DNA from 2 places in the Pseudoalteromonas sp. S1727 genome. Region 2 is predicted to be linked to the other one. Evidence: predicted binding sites of a transcription regulator. Region 2 holds the regulator's gene; the other holds the start of a gene.
The links. Region 2 encodes sigma-54, which starts transcription at its own class of promoters, with help from an activator protein. Its sites were predicted from a motif close to GTTGGCACGNNNNTNGNNT; they were not measured.
Positions count from the first base shown of each region.

Region 1: CWB85_RS03175 (flagellar hook-length control protein FliK) is a predicted target of sigma-54. The motif match lies at 2,219-2,237, and genes of this name have one in related genera.

Region 1 is NZ_PNDT01000010.1:97,915-103,957, reverse strand. Features, by position in the region: gene fliH (flagellar assembly protein FliH) at 1-388, shown strand, start outside; gene fliI (flagellar protein export ATPase FliI) at 407-1,741, shown strand; gene fliJ (flagellar export protein FliJ) at 1,741-2,187, shown strand; gene CWB85_RS03175 (flagellar hook-length control protein FliK) at 2,307-4,706, shown strand; gene fliL (flagellar basal body-associated protein FliL) at 4,800-5,327, shown strand; gene fliM (flagellar motor switch protein FliM) at 5,337-6,043, shown strand, end outside.
Region 2 is NZ_PNDT01000110.1:11,406-17,448, forward strand. Features, by position in the region: gene kdsC (3-deoxy-manno-octulosonate-8-phosphatase KdsC) at 1-436, shown strand, start outside; gene lptC (LPS export ABC transporter periplasmic protein LptC) at 433-987, shown strand; gene lptA (lipopolysaccharide transport periplasmic protein LptA) at 977-1,510, shown strand; gene lptB (LPS export ABC transporter ATP-binding protein) at 1,507-2,232, shown strand; gene CWB85_RS19205 (RNA polymerase factor sigma-54) at 2,300-3,796, shown strand; gene hpf (ribosome hibernation promoting factor) at 3,825-4,112, shown strand; gene ptsN (PTS IIA-like nitrogen regulatory protein PtsN) at 4,117-4,569, shown strand; gene rapZ (RNase adapter RapZ) at 4,747-5,589, shown strand; gene CWB85_RS19225 (HPr family phosphocarrier protein) at 5,617-5,889, shown strand; gene mgtE (magnesium transporter) at 6,007-6,043, shown strand, end outside.

The DNA.
Region 1 (6,043 bases), on a different contig from region 2:
AGATAGTTTATCTGCACCATTGGCAAAAGTAGATGAAGATGCTGAAAAGCAATTGGTTCAATTGACCGTAATGCTAACGGAAGCACTTGTTTATCAAGAAATAAAAACCTCACCAGAGATCGTTTTACAGAGCCTAAAGCAGTGTATAGATGTCTTAGCTAATGAACAGCAAAGTGTGCGTATTCATTTACATCCTGATGATATTGAATTGGTAAAAAACAGTTATGGTGAAACTGCTTTAGCAGATAATCACTGGCAATTGGTGCCCGAGCCTACCTTAGAGCGTGGTGGCTGCCAAGTTAAAACACCACAGTCATCGATTGATATGACGATCAAAACCCGCGTCAAAGAAACATTGGATAGCTTTTTGCATAGTAGTGGTATCTAACGCTATTTTTGGTAAGTAATGAGCTCTCAACCTCGTCCATTAAGTGAACGCTTACAACAGTATCAACAACATATTCATCGGCCTGTCCCTGCTGTTGCGGGAATTTTAACTCGCGTGGTAGGGTTAACCTTAGAAGCTAAAGGCCTGCGTGCGCCAGTCGGCAGTCAATGTAAAATTGAAACTATGCATGGTTTTGTTGATGCTGAAATTGTTGGTTTTAACGATCAAACATTGTATTTAATGCCTAACGATCATATTTCTGGTGTGCTACCAGGTGCGCGGGTGATCCCACAAGTTAATGACACTGGACTGCCTGTTGGCATGAGCTTATTGGGCCGCGTTGTTGATGGGCTTGGTCGTCCTCTCGATGGATTGGGAGCTATAAAGGCCGATCACCACTTAAAGTTTGCACAAAATAGCATTAACCCATTATCTCGACGGCCAATCAGCCAACCTATGGATGTTGGCGTTCGCGCAATCAACTCTGTGATCACCGTAGGCCAAGGTCAACGGATGGGGTTATTTGCAGGTTCCGGTGTAGGTAAGTCAGTATTATTAGGCATGATGACCCGAGGCTCAGAAGCCGATGTTATCGTGGTTGGTCTTGTTGGTGAGCGGGGCCGAGAGGTTAAAGAGTTTATTGAAGAAATACTTGGCGTAGAAGGGCGTAAACGTTCTGTAGTCGTGGCCGCTCCTGCGGATGCCTCTCCTTTAATGCGTTTAAAAGGTTGTGAAAGCGCAGTGACCATCGCAGAATATTTCCGAGATCAAGGCTTAAACGTCCTATTATTATTAGATTCAGTAACCCGTTATGCCATGGCACAACGTGAAATAGCGTTAGCCGTGGGCGAACCACCGGCAACAAAAGGCTACCCGCCCTCAGTATTTGCTAAATTACCTGCGCTGGTGGAGCGAGCTGGTAATGGTGGTGAAGGGCAAGGTTCTATTACGGCATTTTTTACTGTGCTCAGTGAAGGGGATGATATGCAAGATCCCATCGCTGACGCAGCGCGAGCAATTTTAGACGGTCATATTGTGTTATCGCGTGAGCTTGCAGACAGTGGTCATTACCCTGCTATTGATATTGAAAAGTCTATTTCACGGGTCATGCCACAAGTAGTATCTGAGCCTCATATGCAGCAAGCACGAGTGTTAAAACAAGTGTATTCAATGTTTCAGCAAAATAAAGATATGATCACTTTAGGGGCTTACCAAAAGGGCACTGATCAGATGCTCGATCAGGCAATAAATATGATGCCGAGGGTGAATGCCTTTTTACAACAAGGCATGAAAGATGTGATCAGTTATGACGATGGCTTGCAAGGGCTTGCGCAATTATTAGGACAAGCATAATGGCGAATAATAAGCTTAATTTATTGCTAAAAATAGAAAGCGACAAAGAAGAGTCATTACGTATGAACTTTTTGCAAGCGCAGCAAAATCTGCAAGTTAATCAACAAAAGTTGCAGGGGTTAAATAACTTTCGGCTAGAGTATACTCAGCAATTACATTTGAAGGGGCAGTCTGGATTAAGCAGTGCTGGGTTTAGTCAATATCACGCTTTTATTGGTAAAATTGAAGAGGCAATTCGTCAGCAAGCAAATACGGTTAGTACCGCTAAACAAGTGGTCTCGCAACGACAAAACTTATGGCTGAAACAGCAAATAAAAACCAAAGCGGTGGCAAAATTAATAGAAAAACAACAGTTAAAAGCAAATGCGATAGCGCAGAAAAATGAACAGAAAATGCTGGATGAATTCTCTGCAAATCAATTTTATCAAAGGCAGCGCGCTTTATAGTTTATTCGGTAATTTATTAACAATAGTCAGCTTAGGCATATTACTTGCTTATTTAATAGTTGAAGCATTTATTCTGGCAAACTGCGGCGGCAAATTGCCACTTTTAATCTAGGTGAATTATGGCTATTAGTGATCTTTCAGTGTTTATCTCAGCTGATAAGGAAGTTCAGTTAAGCAAAAAAGACGGCAGCAAAGGCAGTGCAGCAACAGAAAGTGCAAGCAACCAAAATGGTGATTTTCTTAGCCAATTACAAACTGCCCACAATGCGGTTGAAACTCCTGTGAAAGAGCCAAAAAGTGACATTGAAGCCGCGTCAAATGAATCTGTTGTAGCACAAAGCAAAGCTGAACCTACAACAGACATAGATAGTGAAGAAGACGCGACAAATTCCGGTGATGCTATGCTCGCACAGATCACAGCTGCCAATAATATGGATACCAGCGTAAAAAGCCCTTTAGCCACTCACTCTGTACGCACAACGCAATTCGGTAGCTATCAAGAAGAAATTGACGAAAATAAACTTGTTGATATCAAAACACCGCGCCCCATTGATAAAGTCACGCCAATTATTGATATGCCCTTTGACGCAGATGAGTCTGTTGATAAGCAACTAAAGCCCACGCTACAAACTGAAAAAAGTGTTATTGCTGAAGCAATTGATAAACAATTACAATTCAATGGTAATGCCGCTGGTGATGATGTGCAACTAGTGAAAGATATACCGCTGACCACAAAAGACATGCCGCTAACCTCTAAAGAGAGTTTAAAAGACGCGGTACAGGCAACAAAAGATATGCCGCTGCCATCAAAAGAGATGTCACTGACTACCAAAGATATGCCGCATGCCATAAAAGATACGCCAATGGCTCAGCAAGCGCAGACTTTGCAATCTGTTCTGCCAGCTAGTTCTGCATCAGTAGCAGAGGCTGACACTGATGGTGAAAAAACACAGGCAAGTTATGAGTCGAAAGTTGCAATTCAAAGCACTGCTACTAAGCAAAATAACGGTGAATTACCAGCCGATGCGACAGTAATTAAAACCGCGTTAACGACGGCTGAAACAATTAATACAAAGTCGCAGCAAACAGTTAATACAGAGCACTTAAGCAATGTTAGTAGCGCGATGTCTACTAGCGAACAGAGCACAGACCAGTTGACAGCAACGAATAGCGCGGCGCTCGATCAAACCACCAAGTTATTGTTAAGTGAAAAATCGACAGTGCAGAAAAATGCCGATCCATTATTAAGCAATTTAACCCCAGCGCAACGTCAACAATTGCAAATACAAGTGGCAACTATTCAAGAGCAAGGCGTAAGCGCAGTGAAGGTTGCGAGCTTAAAACAAACGCTGGCGGAATTTGTCACCTTAAATAGCACAGCTGCAACTCAACCTGCTGCCTTGGCACAAACTGCGCCTACAGAAATAACTGAGTTAACTCAGTTAGGTAAAGAGTTGTCGTTATTAAGTAGCGAACAAAAACAATTGCTAAGTCAAAAGTTACAGGAGTTTGTAGCAACTGAGCAACCTAAAGGAACGCTACTAGCCAAGATCAATACTGTGATAGATGAACTTGCGCAAATGAATACAGTAGCAAAGCCCAATCAAGCCCAGAGTCAGAGTGTGCAGTCAGTGATAAGTGGCGATACGTTGGCTGATACAAACTCAACAGTGGTGCCGACAAGTAGTGATAAACTGATGACTACGCAAAGCTCACAAGCGACAGCGACTAAGGCCAGTACTTTTTCAGGTGTTCAGTTTGATAATAAACAGCAAATAGGACAAACCAACGTTGGCAGTGAAGTGCAATTGGTTAAGCAGGGAGTATCAAAAAGTGAGCCAAAAATAGATCCGCTCGCTGAGCATCTAAAGTTAGAGCAAAACCAATTACGAGAAAGCTCAATTACCCGTGTTAATCAGTTATTTGGCCAGATTACGGGACTAACAACGGCACTTACAGCAACGGCAGCATATGACGGGAGTGAGCAAAGTTATCAGCAAGCACTGGCTGATATGCAAGTAATGCATGCACAACAAACAAGCCCTACTTCAGCTACTAAACAAGTGAATTTAGATCCCACGGTATTACAAGCGTTGAATATTGTGAAAAGTGATGCCGCTAAGTTATTACAAGAGCGTGTAAGTGCGTTATTGAGTATTAATAATAAAGAAGCTGAAATACGCCTAGATCCACCAGAAATGGGCAGTATGCAAATTCGTATCCGTAGTGATGCTGAGCAAGCTCATATTAATTTTGTTGTGCAAAATCAACAAGCCAAAGAAGCACTTGAGCAATCATTACCACGATTGCGTGAGTTACTAGCACAACAAGGGATTGAGCTTGGGGAGAGTAATATTCAGCAAGGTCATGGTCAAGCGCAGCAGGGGGACGATGGACAACACAACGGCCAAGGTCAACTGGCAAATCAGCAACAAAATGAACAGCAGGATAGCGCCACTCAGCAATCAACTGTAGCAACTGGGCAACAATCTTCATCATCAATAGATTACTATGCCTAACACCTGCTATTATAAGACTATAAAAATAAATAACTTGATGGTCGGTAGTGACACTCGTAATATCACTATTATCAAGGAATAAAGGAAATTGGCATGGCTGAAGAAGCAAATTTAGAAATTGAAGACGGTAGCAAAAAGAAAAAGAAGTTGATCATCATTATTGCTGTGGCCGTTTTAGTGATTGCTGGAGCAGTGTGGTTTTTCTTACTATCAGGTTCTGATTCTGCACCAGAAACACTTGCTGATGAGTCTGTTGTATCTGCTGAGCAGGATACCGCAAGTGGTGATAGTGCAAAAATCGGGAGTGCCTTATATGTTGCTATGCCACGACCATTTATTTTCAATGTGCCTGGCGCTAGCCGTGATCGTATTGTGCAAATTAAAGTGCAATTATTAGTACGCGGCGATGTGAATGAAGAAATAGCCAAAAAGCATATTCCACTGATTGAAGGCACATTACTTGGCGTATTCTCAACGACGACTGCAGATGAACTAGGCACGAGTGAAGGGAAAGAAACACTGCGAGTAGCCGCGCTTGATAAAGTACAAGCAGCGCTAACGGACGTAGAAGGTAGTAAAGTAATTGAGCGGGTGTTGTTTACCGGCTTTGTAATGCAATAAGGGGTCAGCGTGAGTGATTTATTATCCCAAGATGAAATCGATGCCCTCTTACATGGTGTCGACGAAGTCGAGGAGGAGGATTTACAAGACGATGATGATGGGGGCAGTACGCTGCAATATGATTTCTCTTCACAAGATCGTATTGTACGTGGCCGTATGCCGACCTTGGAAATTGTTAACGAACGTTTTGCAAGGCACATGCGCATCAGCTTGTTTAACATGATGCGTCGTACTGCTGAAGTCTCTATCAATGGCGTACAGATGATAAAGTTTGGTGAATATATCCATACTTTATTTGTTCCTACCAGCCTTAACATGGTGCGTTTTCGTCCGCTCAAAGGCACAGGCCTAATCACTATGGAAGCACGTTTAGTGTTTATTCTAGTTGATAACTTTTTTGGCGGTGATGGTCGTTATCATGCCAAAATAGAAGGTCGCGAATTTACGCCAACCGAACGACGTATAGTGCAAATGCTACTAAAAATAATCTTTGAAGATTACAAAGAAGCATGGGCACCGGTAATGGACGTGTCGTTTGAATACCTTGACTCCGAAGTAAACCCTGCCATGGCAAATATTGTTAGCCCAACCGAAGTGGTGGTGATCAGCTCATTCCACATTGAACTTGATGGCGGCGGTGGAGATTTTCATATCGCATTACCTTATTCAATGCTTGAGCCTATTCGTGAGTTGCTCGATGCGGGTGTGCAATCAGA
Region 2 (6,043 bases):
AGGTAATCATGGTGAAGAACTCAAAGCCTTTAATACTAAAGATGGCTTTGGCATTAAAGCCTTAATCAACAGTGGCTTTGAAGTGGCAGTGATCACTGGCCGTCATTCACAGATAGTTCAGCAACGAATGACTAGCCTGACTGTAGCGCATATTTATCAAGGTCAAGAAAACAAGTTGCAAGCTTATCAACAGCTCAAAAATAAATTGCAGTTAACAGATGAGCAAATAGCCTATATAGGTGACGATGGACCAGATATGCCGGTTATGGAATTAGTCGGTTTTGCTGTAGCAGTGAATGATGCACACCCGCTCATCAAACGCATCTCGCATTATACAACCATGCTACCAGGTGGTTTTGGTGCAGTGCGTGAGCTCACTGATTTATTGATGCTTGAAAATGGTAAGTCACTAACAAGCGAAGGGACTAGCTCATGAATAGTGCGCGTTTAATATTATGCGTATTGTTCGTCGCTTGCATGGTGTGGTTGTGGTTTCCCTATTTTAATCAGCCAACAAATGCACCACAAAACCAAGAAGATATAATAGCAAAACCCGATTACACTGCCGTAGCATTAAAACAAACAGCATTTGATGAACAAGGTAAAATTAGCCACAAAGTAACCGCTGCAAAAATGGAGCTCTATCAACAGTTAGGCTTCACTTACTTTGAGCAACCTATTTTTACTTTATATAATCAACAACAAACGTGGCAAATTAATGCAAACGAAGCCACTTTATATGAAAACCATCAATTAATTTTAGAAGGCAATGTGGTGGCTAAAAACCTGACCAACAATGCCATGATTGAGCACATCAATGCAGATAACATTCAGGTTGATATTGAACTACAAACCATGAGCTCTGAACAACCTGTAGAATTGATTGGGCCAAATTTAAAGATCACTGGGCGCGGCCTCAATGCCGACTTAAAAGCCGAAGTGGTAGAACTAATTAACCATACGCGAACCATATATTATGACCAATAAATTTGCTCACTTGCTTGTTATACCAAGCTTATTCATGGCCTTTGCAAGCTTTGCTGAGACTAATTTACCACCTGCGGACCAAGTATCGATCAGTGCAGAAAAACAACTTGCCCAGTTAAAAGATAACATCGGTATTTTTGAAAACAACGTTGAAATTATTCATGGTAACCGTCGTATTAAAGCTGATCGCCTTGAAGTACACAAACGTGAAGACTTAGGCGACAATAAACAACTGCTTGTAGCCACAGGAAGTCCAGCTTATTTTGAAGAAAAACAAGCTGATGGCACAATTATGAGCGCCAGCGCTAAAGAAGTTCGTTACGACGTTGCCAAGCGCTACTTAACCTTAATTGGCGATGCGCAGGTTACTCAAGCAGGGCAAAAAATTAATGCTAAAAGCATTACCTACGACATGGACCAACAGCTTATCAGCGCCGAAAAAGGCGAAAGCTCAAATGATCGCGTGCACACTATTTTAGTACCGGTAAGTAACAAAAAAGACAAATCTAAAGGCCAGCCATGAGTACATTAAAAGCTGAATTTTTAGCTAAAAGCTACAAAGGTCGCCAAGTTGTCAAAAGTGTAGGCTTAGAAGTTACCGCCGGCAGCATTGTTGGCTTACTGGGCCCAAATGGTGCGGGTAAAACCACAACCTTTTATATGATTGTAGGCTTAGTGCCTAGCGACAAAGGCAAGATCAGTATTGATGACAACGACATCACCTTACTGCCAATGCATAGTCGCGCTCGCTTGGGGATTGGTTACTTACCGCAAGAGTCATCAATTTTTCGTAAATTGACTGTTTATCAAAATTTGATGGCTATTTTAGAGACCCGAAAAGACCTTAAAAAACAAGCAAGAGAAGAAGCTCTTGACAGCTTACTTGATGAATTTAGCATTCAACATATTCGCGACAGCCAAGGTATGGCTCTATCTGGCGGTGAACGTCGTCGTGTTGAAATTGCCCGTGCATTAGCCGCAGACCCAAAATTTATCTTGTTAGATGAGCCTTTTGCTGGTGTTGATCCAATTTCAGTGTTAGATATAAAGAAGATTATTGAACACCTTAAAAACCGTGGTATTGGCGTGCTTATCACCGACCATAATGTACGAGAAACTCTTGATGTTTGTGAAAAAGCCTACATAGTTTCTCATGGGGAGTTAATTGCATCAGGCACACCTGAGCATGTACTCGCCGACCAAACAGTTCGCGATGTTTACCTAGGTGAGCAATTTAGGCTATAAAGCCACACTTTGGCTAAGCATCTGCTAAACTTAACAATGACAACAATAAAAGGATTGTTAGAGATACATGAGGCAATCACTCCAGCTGCGCATGGGCCAGCAACTTACAATGACACCGCAACTGCAACAAGCTATCCGCTTATTGCAGCTCAGCACATTGGATCTGCAGCAAGAAATTCAAGAAGCGCTAGATAGCAATCCGTTACTAGAGCTAGAAGAGCATGAGTATTCAGACGACACGGCGGGCAAGAATGAGCAAAAGCAAGATAACGACGACTTAACCGTTAGCGCCTCAGCAGATGACAAGCCCAGCGAATACGAACAAGAAAGCAGCGAAGCACTCACCAAAGAAACACTCAGTGATGAAATGGCGATGGATGTCACATGGGATGAGTACATGAGCGCTGCGCCAAATAGCTCAGCAGGCCCAATGCCAGAGGACGAATCTATATATCAAGGCGCCTCAACAGAAACCTTGCATGAATATTTAATGTGGCAGCTACAGCTAACTCCATTTAGCCCTACAGATGAAGCAATAGCCATTGCAATTGTTGAGGCCATTGATGACTCAGGTATTTTAACGCTTAGCTGTGAAGATATTGTAGAGAGCTTAAATCAAGGCAACAACGAAGAAGAAATCGAACTTGACGAAGTACAAGCGGTTTTAAAACGTATCCAATTATTTGACCCTGTAGGCATCGCGGCTCGCAGTCTACAAGAGTGTTTATGTATTCAGCTAAATCAATTTGATCCGGCAACCCCTTGGATTAATGAGACAAAAATGATTTTAACTGATCATATCGATTTATTAGCTAGTCGCGACTATCGCACTTTGATGAAAAAGACTAAGCTTAAGGAAGATGAACTAAAAGAAGTGATGACTCTGATCCACAGCCTAAATCCAAAGCCTGCGGATACCATAGTACGAGAAGAGTCAGAATACGTTATTCCTGACGTATCAGTGAAAAAAATTAAAGGCCGCTGGGTGGTTGAACTTAATCCAGACAGCATGCCAAAAATCAGAGTGAACAGCCAATATGCAGCTATGTCGCGCTCAGTAAAGTCGAGCACTGATAGTCAGTTTATTCGTTCGCATCTGCAAGAAGCTAAATGGTTTATAAAAAGCCTAGAAAGTCGCAATGACACATTGCTCAAAGTAACCAATTGCATCGTAAAACAGCAGCAAGGTTTCTTTGAACATGGCCCTGAAGCCATGCGACCTATGGTACTCAATGACGTTGCTGAAATGGTAGAGATGCATGAGTCAACAATTTCTCGTGTAACTACCCAAAAATACATGCATACCCCGCGTGGTATTTTTGAGTTAAAGTATTTTTTCTCAAGCCATGTTAGTACTGAAAATGGCGGCGAATGCTCATCGACAGCTATTCGCGCACTAATCAAAAAACTGATTAGCGCAGAAAACTCAGCGAAACCATTGAGTGATAGTAAAATTGCAGATATATTGGCAGAGCAAGGTATCAAAGTAGCTAGACGGACTATTGCAAAATACCGCGAGTCACTGGCTATTCCACCGTCAAATCAAAGAAAGAGTTTGATTTAAGGCGTAAAATCAAAAAAGGAAAATGCTTATGCAACTAAATTTAACTGGTCGTCACGTAGAAATTACTGATTCATTAAGAGACTATGTAAACAATAAGTTTGCGAAGCTTGAGAGGCATTTTGATCACATCAACAATGTCCATGTTATTCTTGACGTAGAAAAGCTAAGCCAAAAAGCAGAAGCCACCATCCATGTCAGTGGTGCTGAGTTATTTGCTTCAACTGAACATCAAGACATGTATGCAGCCATTGACGGACTAATCGACAAGCTCGACCGTCAAGTAATCAAACACAAAGAGAAGCACGCTCGACACTAACACTATGAAATTAAGCTCACTTATTTGCCAGGACTGCAGTAAAACTGCGGTCCTTTTTAATAGCAAAAAACGGATCATTGAATTTATCAGCCAATTGGCTCATGAACAACTTCCTCAGCTATCACAACAAGAAATCCTCGATGCATTACTCGCTAGAGAAAAACTAGGTAGTACTGGTATTGGTCGTGGCATTGCCATTCCTCATGGTCGAATGAGTGGTATTGAAAATCCACTAGCAATCATTTTAGTGAGCGAAACGCCTATTAATTTTGACGCAATTGATAATCGCCCTGTGGATCTGTTTGTCGCTCTCATCGTACCAGAGGGTGATAGTCAACTTCATTTAAAGACGTTAGCCACAATTGCTGATAAACTTAACGACAAAGATTTTTGTAAACAACTACGTAGCGCGAAAACAGATCAAGATTTATATCACGTTATTGTTGAGCAATCGTAAGTCATACCTCTTGCGTTAGTGATCTATTATGGCGGTACAAAGTAGTTCAATAACAAGGAAAAATTATGACAGGTAGTTATTCTGTACACATAATTTTTAATAACGTTAATGAGTTATTTAACCAGCTAGAGTGATCATGTTTTTAATAAAATTGCTATTAAGTGAAGGAGAGTTTACATGGAGTTAATCATCATCAGTGGGCGCTCTGGCTCAGGTAAATCGGTTGCCCTGCGTGTAGTTGAAGATCTTGGTTATTATTGTGTCGATAATATCCCTGTAAACTTACTGCCTTCATTAGTTCGTAGTGTCTCTGATAATTACGACAAAATTGCTGTTAGTATTGATGTTCGTAACTTACCCAAAGAACAAGAAGAATTTAACGACATTCTTGAGTACTTACCCGGCTTTGCCAATCCAACATTATTTTATTTAGATTGTGATGATCAAACACTGATCAAACGTTTTTCTGAAACGCGCCGTTTGCATCCACTTTCTTTAGATTCATTGCCGCTTGATTTAGCCATCAAACAAGAAAAAGTATTACTTGATGTGTTAACAACACGTGCTGACTTTATGTTAGATACCACTGATCTAAGTGTTCATCAACTTGCCGAGACGATTCGCGAAAAGATTTTAGGTAAAAAAGATAAAAAGCTAATTATCACCTTTGAATCGTTTGGCTTTAAACATGGTATTCCAAAAGAAGCGGATTATGTATTTGACGCGCGCTTTTTACCTAACCCCCATTGGGAGCCTGAGCTAAAGCCACTGACAGGTCTTGATCAACCAGTTAAAGATTACTTAGCCAGCCACAGTATTGTGCAAAAATTCACTTGGCAGATCCAAACCTTTGTACAAACCTGGTTACCGCACTTAGAACGTAATAACCGCAGTTATTTAACCATTGCAATCGGCTGCACAGGTGGCCAACATCGTTCGGTTTATTTAGCGCAAACCATTGGCGAAAGCTTTTCAATGAGCCACAGCAATGTAAAAATTCGCCATCGCGAGCAAGAATAACAACCACTGTTACAGTAAGGAATGTGGATGCGCTTAGAAGATACATTTTTAATAAAAAACAAACTTGGATTACATGCCCGCGCAGCCAGTGTATTAGCACAGTTAGCCGTGCAGTTTGATGCCAGTATCACACTTCACCAAGATGACAAACAAGCCGCTGGCGACAGTGTTCTAGGCCTAATGTTATTAGAAAGCAGCCAAGGTAAAGAAGTTAAAGTTGTGTGTGAAGGGCCCGATGCCGAACTCGCACTTGCTGCTATTGGAGAGCTGATTGCGCACCGCTTTAACGAGCAAGAATAGTCCATAGTCAGCACAATAAAATTACGTTAAACTTAATAAGCTACTGGTCAACGCAACCAGTGTAATTATCAAAGTTTCACCCCACCAATTAAGTGTATTTATTATTTAAGGACGCCAATGCCAGAAGCTTTTGAACAAGATTACCCACTACAAC